3 regions of the Azotosporobacter soli genome follow, and region 2 is predicted to be linked to each of the others. Evidence: riboswitches for the same ligand, from Rfam matches in the RefSeq annotation. Region 2 holds a riboswitch; each other region holds the start of a gene.

Region 1 (3,261 bases), on a different contig from region 2:
CCCGACGACTTCATCGAGTAAGATGATGACTGGCGTACGAAACCGTTCTGCATAATTAACAGCCTTTACCGCAACATCAAACGATTCGCGCACGGTCCAAGGCGACAGCGCGATCATCGGATGATCGCCATGCGTACCCCAGCGCGCCTGCATGATATCTCCCTGCGAAGGAGATGTCGGCTGGCCGGTCGAAGGACCGGTCCGCTGCACATTGACGATAACAGCCGGAATTTCGGCAATGCAGCCATAACCAATCAATTCCTGTTTCAAAGAAAAGCCAGGGCCGGACGTCGCCGTCAGAACTTTTTTACCGGCCAGCGCCGCGCCAAGCACGACAGCAATACCGGCAATTTCATCTTCCATTTGGATGAACGTGCCGCCAAGCGCCGGCAGCGCTCCGGCCATGTGTTCGGCAATCTCGGTCGACGGCGTGATCGGATAACCGCCAAAAAAGCGCACGCCTGCGGCTAAAGCGCCTTCAGCGCAGGCTTCGTTGCCCTGCATCAATCTTGCTTCGCTCATTTGCTCACCTTCTTTTCCACATAAATGGCATAATCCGGACAGCGCAATTCGCACTGGCCGCAGCCGATACAGTCTTCACCTTTGAGGACTTGAACCTTACTCAAGGTATCGAGACCCAGCACTTGTTTCGGGCAGAGCCCGACGCAAATGTTGCAGCCTTTGCATCGCTCGCTGATAATTGTGATTTCGTGTTGCATACTGCGCCTCCCTGAATTTTTCTTCAATAATCTTCGCTCGACTGGCGGGATAAGCTGCAAACTGTTTGCGCCGCCATGCGAACCGCATCGCCTTTTACATTGACAACAAAGAACTGTTCTTCTCTGCGTTCAAAGAAAAATCCTCCAGCCAATGCAAGAAACTTTGGCTCACAAATGTGAAAAGCCTGCCGCAGCAGGCTTTCTCTTGCGAAACGAACCTCGTTGCCTCTCGTCAAAAACATCGCCTTGCTTCAGCAAATGATGCAGCCTGTTATTTCTCTATTTCCCGCAGCACTATTTCTTGCAACAATTCGTTTGTCCGTTTCACCGGGACTAAATTGTTAAAATTAATTCTATCATTCTCGACCACGCTGCGTCAAGGCGAACAACTTACACAAAAACGCCATTTCGCCCCTTGACACGTCATTGAATATTATGGTACCATTGGCATCATCAATTATATACTGACTTCATCGAGAGCAGCCGAGGGACTGGCCCTATGACGCTGCGGCAACCATCGCAATCTTGCGAACGGTGCCAAATCCATCAGGATCTTTCCTGACAGATGAAGAGCGGATCGCCTCGTAAGCCGATCGAGCCTCTTCACTGTGTGAAGAGGCTTTTCCTTATTTTAAACGGCTATAAAGGAGAATTACACTATGTCAAACACCTTACTGCCTTACGCTTCCGAAAAAGCCAGCCAGTTCAGCGAATCGGTCATCCGTGAAATGTCGCGCATCGCCGCCGCGCATCAGGCGATCAATCTCGCACAGGGTTTCCCCGACTTTCCTGCGCCGAACGAAATCAAAGAGGCCGCGGTCACGGCAATTAACAGCGATTACAATCAATATGCGATCACCTGGGGCAGTCAGTCGCTGCGTGAAGCGATCGCCTGGAAGAGCCGGCGCGATTACGGCATCGAACTCGATCCGCAGCGCCAAATCACCGTTTGCTGCGGCTCAACGGAAGGCATGATCGCCACGCTACTCGCTACCGTCAATCCAGGCGATGAAGTGATCATTTTCCAGCCTTTCTACGAAAATTATGGACCCGACGCCATCTTGTGCGGTGCGACGCCGCGCTATGTCGCGCTGCAGCCGCCGTCCTTCTCTTTCTCGCCGGACGAACTGAGCGCCGCTTTTAATGAACGCACCCGAGCCATTATCATCAACACGCCGAATAACCCGACCGGCAAAGTTTTTAACCGTGACGAACTGCAGCTGATCGCCGATCTTTGCATCAAACACGACGTCCTAGCGATCACCGATGAGATTTATGAGCACATCTTATTCGACGGCGCGCTTCATGTCCCGCTTTATACGTTGCCTCAGATGGCGGAGCGCACCATCGTGATCAATAGCATTTCAAAGACTTACAGCGTTACCGGCTGGCGGATCGGTTTCATTCTCGCTTCGTCGGAAATCACGCAGTCGATCCGCAAGGTCCATGACTTTCTCACGGTCGGCGCGGCCGCGCCGCTCCAGGAAGCCGCAGCGGCCGCATTGCGCTGGGAACCAGCCTATTATCAGGAGCTGGCCGAATTTTACCGCGCACGGCGCGATTATCTGCTGCGTGAACTGACACAGCTCGGCTTTTCCTGCTGCACGCCAAGCGGCGCATATTACATCATGGCCGACATCACGCCGCTCGGCTGGGACAACGATATCGCCTTCTCCCGCTACCTGGCCGAAGAGGTCGGCGTTGCGGTCGTTCCCGGTTCGAGCTTTTATCAATCGGATCATCCCAAGCGTCATCACTTCGTCCGCTTTTGCTTCTGCAAAAAGATTTCCACACTGGAAGCCGCGGTCGAACGACTGCAAAAATTGAAGGAGGTTCCACGAAAATGAATCGAAAACGCTTTTTCTTACCGACACTCTTAGCCGTCATCAGCCTCTTGACCGCCTTCGCCGCCGGTTGTTCAAACGGCGCAGCGCCAGGCAGCGATAAGCCTTTGAAATTAGGCGTCACCGCCGGGCCTCACGCCGAAGTCGCCGAAATCGTGAAAAAAACAGCGGAAAAAGACGGCCTCAAAATCGAAATCGTCGAATTCAGCGATTACGTCCAGCCCAACGCGGCTTTAAGTCAGGGCGATATCAAAGCCAATAGTTTTCAGCATCAGCCCTACCTCGACAATGTCGTCAAAGACCGTAAGTTTGAAATCGTTTCGGTAGCCAAGACCATTCTTTTCCCGATGGGCATTTACTCGCAGAAACTGAAAACGATGCAAGATTTGCCGAACGGTGCCGTGATCGCCATTCCCAATGACCCGACCAACGGCGGGCGCGCCTTGCTGCTCTTGGAAAAAGCCGGTTTGTTGAGACTGAAAGAAGGCATCGGCCATACCGCGACGCCGACTGACATTGTAAGCAATCCGAAGAACCTGCGCTTCAAAGAACTCGACGCAGCACAGATTCCGCGTTCGCTGGGCGATCTCGATCTTGCCGCCATCAATACCAATTATGCAATGACAGCCGGTCTGTTGCCGACCAAAGACGCGCTGCTCTTAGAGGACGGCAATTCACCTTACGCCAATGTCATCGCA
Region 2 (3,261 bases):
AACTTAGCTGCCGGTACGAAAGCCGTAGAACGAAGCGCCGCAAGCAACTCGTCGCTTGCGTCAGGAAATAGGCTTGGCGCCGAATCGCTCAAACGATAATAAAGTTCTCGTTTAAAGCCGGTCTTTCCCGGTATAAAAAGGCGCATCGCTTCCGTCAGACTGCACAGATAATATTCGCTCATCCAACGCGCGGTGTGGAGCATATTGACGTCAAACCAAGCTTCATCATCGGGCACTTCCGCAATTTCCCGCAGCTTCTCCGCCTCCGTCGCCTCCGCTTCTCGCACCGCCACGACAAAGCCTTCGCACATGCGGTTTTGCACGGGCACGATAACCCGCCAACCATCTGAGACGAGTGCTGCATCATCTGGAATCAGATAGGAAAACGGTTTGGATAAGCTGCGCGTATTAATATTCAACAGCACTTCTGCGACTCTAAACATGGCCCCTCCTGCAAGTAACGGCTGATTTTAAGACGCAAGACATGCTCCATGCCTCACGTCCGATACCGCACTAACGAAAAGAAAAGGGTCTCCTCCGAGCCCCTTTTCTTCGCAATATCTATTCTATTTCGCCGGACAGGAACTAAAGACCTGCTTCCTTGCGGAGAATTTCAGCCTTGTCGGTTTTTTCCCACGGCAGCTCAACATCGGTACGGCCAAAATGACCGTAAGCAGCTGTCTGACGATAGATCGGGCGACGCAGATCGAGCGTCTTGATGATGCCGGCCGGACGCAGGTCAAAATGTTTCTTAACCAGGCTGGCAATCAACTCTTCGTCAACCTTAGCTGTGCCAAATGTTTCGACCAGAATAGAAACCGGATGCGCAATACCAATCGCATATGCCAATTGGATTTCGCATTTCTCGGCCAGACCAGCCGCTACGATGTTCTTTGCAACATAACGCGCCGCGTAAGCCGCAGAACGGTCGACCTTTGTTGGATCCTTGCCGGAGAACGCACCGCCGCCATGACGAGCCATACCACCGTAAGTATCGACGATGATCTTGCGGCCAGTCAAGCCGGCATCGCCTTGCGGTCCGCCGATGACGAAACGACCGGTAGGATTGATGTAGTATTTCGTTTCCGCATCAAGGAATTCGGCGGGAACGATCGGTTTGATCACATGTTCGATCAGGTCTTTTTCGATCGTAGCCAGGTCCACTTCGGGACCATGCTGCGTAGAAATAACGATTGTGTCAACGCGAACCGGTTTGCCGTCGACATATTCAACCGTAACCTGAGTCTTACCATCGGGACGCAGATAATCGAGCAGATTGCTCTTGCGCACTTCAGAAAGACGACGCGACAACTTGTGCGCCAGCGAAATCGGCATCGGCATAAGTTCCGGCGTTTCATTGGTCGCATAACCGAACATCATGCCTTGGTCGCCCGCACCGATGAGATCGGCCTCATCTTTGCCGCCTTTTTTTGCTTCCTGCGCTTTGTCAACGCCCATCGCAATGTCAGACGATTGTTCATCAATCGAAATCAACACGCCGCAAGTGTCGCCGTCAAAGCCAAACTTAGCCCGCGTATAACCAATTTCTTTTACCGTTTCCCGAACCAGTTTCGGAATGTCCACATAGCATTTTGTGCTGATTTCGCCCACCACATGAACCATACCGGTCGTCACTAATGTTTCGCAGGCAACACGGCCCATCGGATCTTGTGCCAAAATCGCATCCAACACGGAATCGGAGATTTGGTCGGCAATCTTATCCGGATGTCCCTCCGTTACCGACTCTGAAGTAAAGAGTACGCGTTTTGTCGTCATTGCACTATATACCCCCTCGTTTGATTTTAATTTTTTTAAAACAAAAAACCTCCATAGGGAGGTTTACGTTTCCTCGCCCATCTCGCGGTCATACTGCCGCTGGAATTGGCACCGTTTTAGCACGGGGCTAATGGTTGCCGCGGTTTCATCGGGCCTATCCCTCCACCAACTCTTGATGAGTTCCATATACAATTTTACCGAATTGTATTGTACCAAATGTACATCTATTTTTCAAGTTTATTTTTCCGCTAATTTAATAATTCTTTTCAGCAGTTCTATTGCCAGACTTTGTTTGTCCATCTGCGGCAAGTCTTCTTGGTGTCCATTCGCATACAACAGTTTCACGATATTCGTGTCGCTGTTGAAGCCCGCCCCCGGCAAACTTACATCATTGGCGACAATCATATCCAGACGTTTGCGTTCCAGTTTGCCGCGTGCATGCGTGAGCAACTCCTGCGTCTCCGCCGCAAAACCGATTAACAGCTGTCCGGCTTGCTTGCGTTGGCCCAGTTCGGCTAAAATGTCCGGATTCTTTTCCAGCACCAGCGTCAGCTGCTCCGCCTGTTTTTTTATTTTATGCTGCGCAGCCGTTTGCGGTCGATAATCGGCAACCGCCGCCGCCTTGATCGTAATATCGCTACCGGGGAATTCTTCCAGTACCGCCGCCATCATTTCCTGCGCCGATTCCACCCGGATCACTCTGACGCCCGCCGGATCGTCAAGCGCCACAGGTCCGGAGACTAGGACGACTTCGGCGCCAAAACTTGCCGCAGCGGCCGCTAATGCATAGCCCATCTTGCCGCTCGAACGGTTGCCGATATAGCGCACCGGGTCAATCGCTTCGCGCGTACCGCCCGCCGTGACCAGAATTTTTTTTCCAGCCAAAGGCAACTGCGGACACAATAACTCGATCACGGCATCAACAATCCGTTCCGGTTCCGGCAAACGTCCCGGACCTTCCACGCCGCAGGCCAACATACCGCAATCCGGCTGCAGAAAACGATAGCCAAGCGCAGTCAGTTTTGCTATGTTTTGTTGAACGATCGGATTTTGGTACATATTACTGTTCATTGCAGGCGCCAATAAAACCGGCGCCGTCGTAGCCATCAGCGTGGTCGAAAGGCTGTCATCGGCCAAACCATTAGCCAGTTTTCCGATTAAATTAGCCGTCGCCGGCGCAATCACGAAACCATCGGCCCGCAGCGCCAACGCGATATGTTCCACATTCCAGCTCTTCGGTTCATCCCACATGTCAACGACAACCGGATTGCCGCTGATTTCCCTAAAAGTCAGCGGCGTAACGAAATTCGTCGCGCCCCGACTCATAATCACCTGCACTTCAGCCTGCTGCTTGCGCAGACGACTGACCAGTTCCACCGCTTTGTAAGCGGCTATGCCGCCGGTGACTCCTACAACGATGACTTTGCCTGTCAACATAGCAGTGCCTCCTATTTGATGCCGCTTTTCGTCCTTTCATAGGACACC
Region 3 (3,261 bases), on a different contig from region 2:
CCGTCCGCAACAAGAAAGGACGCAACAGTTTTTACGGCGATTGTTGCCGATGGAGGATTATGTTATCTGATGCAGAAGCTAAAAGATAAATATATGGAGAAACAGGTGATGAAAATGGCTTTTGACTTTGACAATGTAGTGGAGCGTAGGGGAACCGGCAGTCGCAAGTGGGATGGCGTTCAGGATGTGTTTGGCGAAGAGGTGCTGCCGCTGTGGATTGCCGATATGGATTTTTCTTCGCCGCCGGCAGTGGCCGAAGCCCTTCAAGAACGAGCCGCACATCCGATTTATGCGTATAATACGCAGGAAGAGTCGTTATATGAGGCAATCATCGAGTGGAACCGACGGCGTCATGCTTGGCAGATTCAGCGCGAATGGCTGTTGCTGACGCCCGGTGTCGTTCCGGCATTGACGCTGGCAGTCTATTCGTTTAGCAAAGAAGGCGAAGGCGTAATCATTCAGCCGCCGGTCTATCCGCCGTTTTTTGAACTGGTGAAAGACAACGGCCGTGCGGTCGTGGAAAATCCGCTGCGATTGCAAAACGGTCGCTATGAAATTGATTTTGCCGATCTGGAAGAAAAAATGGCCGATCCGAACAATACCTTGTTGCTGCTTTGCAGCCCGCATAACCCGACCGGACGCGTCTGGAGCCGCGAAGAATTGGCGACGCTTAAAGAGCTGGCCAGGCGTTATCAGGTAACGGTATTGGCTGACGAAATTCACAGCGATATCGTTTACCGGGGGCAACGCCATATTCCGCTGGCATCGATTGAAGGCGGTGCATCAGACAACATTGTCACGTTCATGGCGGCAAGCAAGACGTTTAATGTGGCAGGACTGAATCTTTCGTATGTCGTCGTTCCCTGCCCGCAAAAGCGCAAGCAACTGGACAATTGGATCGGGCGTATTCATCTGCGGCGCAATAATTTGTTCAGCGTATTGGCTACCGAGGTCGCGTACCGGCAAGGCGGCGAGTGGCTCGATGCATTATTGCCCTATCTGGCTGCTAATGCCGAATATGCCGCACAGTTCTTACAAGACCGCTTGCCGGAAGTCACGATGGTGAAACCGGAAGGTACGTATCTGATCTGGCTTGATTTTAATAAGTACTTTTCCGACAGCCGTGAATTGGATCGTTTTATGGTGCAGGAGGCTAAAGTGGGTTTGAATTCGGGCCGGAGTTTTGGGCGACAGGGAGAGGGGTTTGTCCGTCTTAATATTGCAACGTCCCGTCGTATTTTGCACGAAGCGCTGGAGCGAATCGAACAGGCTCTTAAAAAAAGGGGAAAAGAATAGGCGGCTAGGATGGCGGGGGAGCCTCAGGTCAAGCAAAATGTAAAACGTAAAGGTAACAATATGATGGAGAATGGCTTGAATTTTATCTGATTTGTAATGCGTGATGGCGAAATGAGTTGACAAATCGATTTGTGAGATGGTAAGATAACGGACAAGTAAATATGGATCTTCTCTTATCAAGAGTGGTCGAGGGACTGGCCCGATGACACCCGGCAACCGGCAGCAATGCAGTGGTGCTAATTCCAGCAGAGCAAAAACGCTCTGACAGATGAGAGAAAGGCGTTTTCGCAATGCGGACTCCTTTCCTCGGAAAGGGGTCTTTTTTATATCTGTTTAAGAAGAAAGGAATGATTGTTATGTATTTTGATTCGAAAGCGGCGCAAGTCGGGACTTGTAGTGATGTAAGAACCGGGGCGGTAAGTACACCCATTTATCAGACTGCGACCTTTTGTCATCCTGCGTTAGGCCAGAGTACAGGCTATGATTATACGCGCAGCCATAATCCGACGCGGCAAATTTTAGAAGAAGGCATAGCTGCGTTGGAAGAAGGATATGCAGGCTTTGCATTTTCTTCCGGCATGGCCGCGATTACGGCGGTAGTGATGCTGTATCGCGCAGGAGATCACTTGGTGGTCAGCGAAGACTGTTACGGCGGGACATACCGCGTGCTGGAAAAAGTGTTTGCCTCATTTGGCTTGCAAATCACTTTTGTCGACGGCAGTGATTTAGCCGCCGTCAAACAAGCGATTCGAGCGGAAACAAAGGCAATCTTTGTGGAAACGCCATCCAATCCGCTAATGAATATAGCCGATATTGAAAAACTGGCGGAATTGGCGAAAGAAAATGATAGTATGTTAATTATCGACAACACATTCTTGACGCCTTACTTTCAACGCCCGTTAACGCTAGGCGCGGATATTGTGATTCACAGCGCATCCAAGTATTTGGCCGGGCATAATGATTTAATCGCCGGGTTGGTGGTTGCACGTACGCCGGAGATTGCAGAAAGAGTTCGCTTTGTGCAAAATGCCGCCGGTGCGGTGCTTAGTCCGAATGACAGCTGGCTGCTGATTCGTAGTTTAAAAACGTTGGCGCTGCGCATGCGGCGGCACGAGGAAAATGCGAAATTATTGGCAGTCTGGCTCACACAGCAAACGTGGGTTGAACAGGTTTATTATCCGGGGCTTGATAAGCATCCAGGCAAAGAAGTTCAGGATCGTCAGTCGAGCGGTTATGGCGGAATGATTTCCTTTCGCGTGACTTCGCCCGAATTGGCGGCGCATATCTTAAAAAAGGTTCGACTCTTGCGTTTTGCAGAGAGCCTTGGCGGCGTCGAAACGCTAATTACGCTGCCGGCGGTGCAGACACATGCCGATGTTCCGCCAGAGGTCAGAGAGCGACTGGGGGTCACGCAAAACTTACTTCGTTTATCGGTCGGAATCGAAGATGCGCGCGATTTGATCGCCGATTTGGCGCAGGCTGCGATTGGAAATGCTGAGCAGGAAGCGGGGCGGGGAAAGATATGAGTGCCGGAACTGCATTTGTCAACGCCATTGTCGAAGAATCGGTTCGTCAGATTCGCTTTGGGGTGCTGACCATCATTGTTCAAGACGGAAAAGTGGTTCAACTGGAACGTACGGAAAAATTTCAGGTGCAAGCCGTGCAAAATAAAACCGTGCAAGCGGAAAAAATAAATGCGACAGTCTTGGAGCGGGTTCGTGAACACATTTGCCAGGAAATGACCGGCATGCGTTATGGGCAAATTCTTGTGAAAATCGTCAACGGTCGCGTCAATCAGATCGAGAAAACGGAAAAACGACGCTGGGCAGGCGCGTGCGGCCTTGACGGCGAGGGAATCTGAGTTTAAATAGTGAGGCGAGAAAAGGAGGAACGGTATGCTGCGCTTACTTGAAAAAGCGGAACAGACGCATCAGCTAACGAAGGAAGAAATCGTCGAGCTGTTGT

What was found. Region 2 has a riboswitch for S-adenosylmethionine ahead of metK (methionine adenosyltransferase). Riboswitches for the same ligand answer to the same signal wherever they lie in the genome.
Region 1: it holds a riboswitch for S-adenosylmethionine, as region 2 does, so the genes downstream of both, QTL79_RS05565 (pyridoxal phosphate-dependent aminotransferase) here and metK (methionine adenosyltransferase) in region 2, are expected to answer to the same signal.
Region 3: it holds a riboswitch for S-adenosylmethionine, as region 2 does, so the genes downstream of both, QTL79_RS12950 (trans-sulfuration enzyme family protein) here and metK (methionine adenosyltransferase) in region 2, are expected to answer to the same signal.

Annotation. Positions count from the first base shown of each region.
Region 1 is NZ_JAUAOA010000003.1:371,974-375,234, forward strand. Features, by position in the region: gene QTL79_RS05550 (2-oxoacid:acceptor oxidoreductase subunit alpha) at 1-522, opposite strand, end outside; gene QTL79_RS05555 (4Fe-4S dicluster domain-containing protein) at 519-719, opposite strand; gene QTL79_RS05560 (hypothetical protein) at 785-1,138, shown strand; SAM riboswitch class I at 1,187-1,291, shown strand; gene QTL79_RS05565 (pyridoxal phosphate-dependent aminotransferase) at 1,379-2,566, shown strand; gene QTL79_RS05570 (MetQ/NlpA family ABC transporter substrate-binding protein) at 2,563-3,261, shown strand, end outside.
Region 2 is NZ_JAUAOA010000007.1:80,492-83,752, forward strand. Features, by position in the region: gene priA (primosomal protein N') at 1-443, opposite strand, end outside; gene metK (methionine adenosyltransferase) at 586-1,776, opposite strand; SAM riboswitch class I at 1,851-1,958, opposite strand; gene coaBC (bifunctional phosphopantothenoylcysteine decarboxylase/phosphopantothenate--cysteine ligase CoaBC) at 2,014-3,213, opposite strand; gene rpoZ (DNA-directed RNA polymerase subunit omega) at 3,225-3,261, opposite strand, start outside.
Region 3 is NZ_JAUAOA010000016.1:17,531-20,791, forward strand. Features, by position in the region: gene QTL79_RS12940 (amino acid ABC transporter ATP-binding protein) at 1-70, shown strand, start outside; gene QTL79_RS12945 (MalY/PatB family protein) at 70-1,296, shown strand; SAM riboswitch class I at 1,467-1,571, shown strand; gene QTL79_RS12950 (trans-sulfuration enzyme family protein) at 1,653-2,822, shown strand; gene QTL79_RS12955 (DUF2292 domain-containing protein) at 2,819-3,157, shown strand; gene hydE ([FeFe] hydrogenase H-cluster radical SAM maturase HydE) at 3,192-3,261, shown strand, end outside.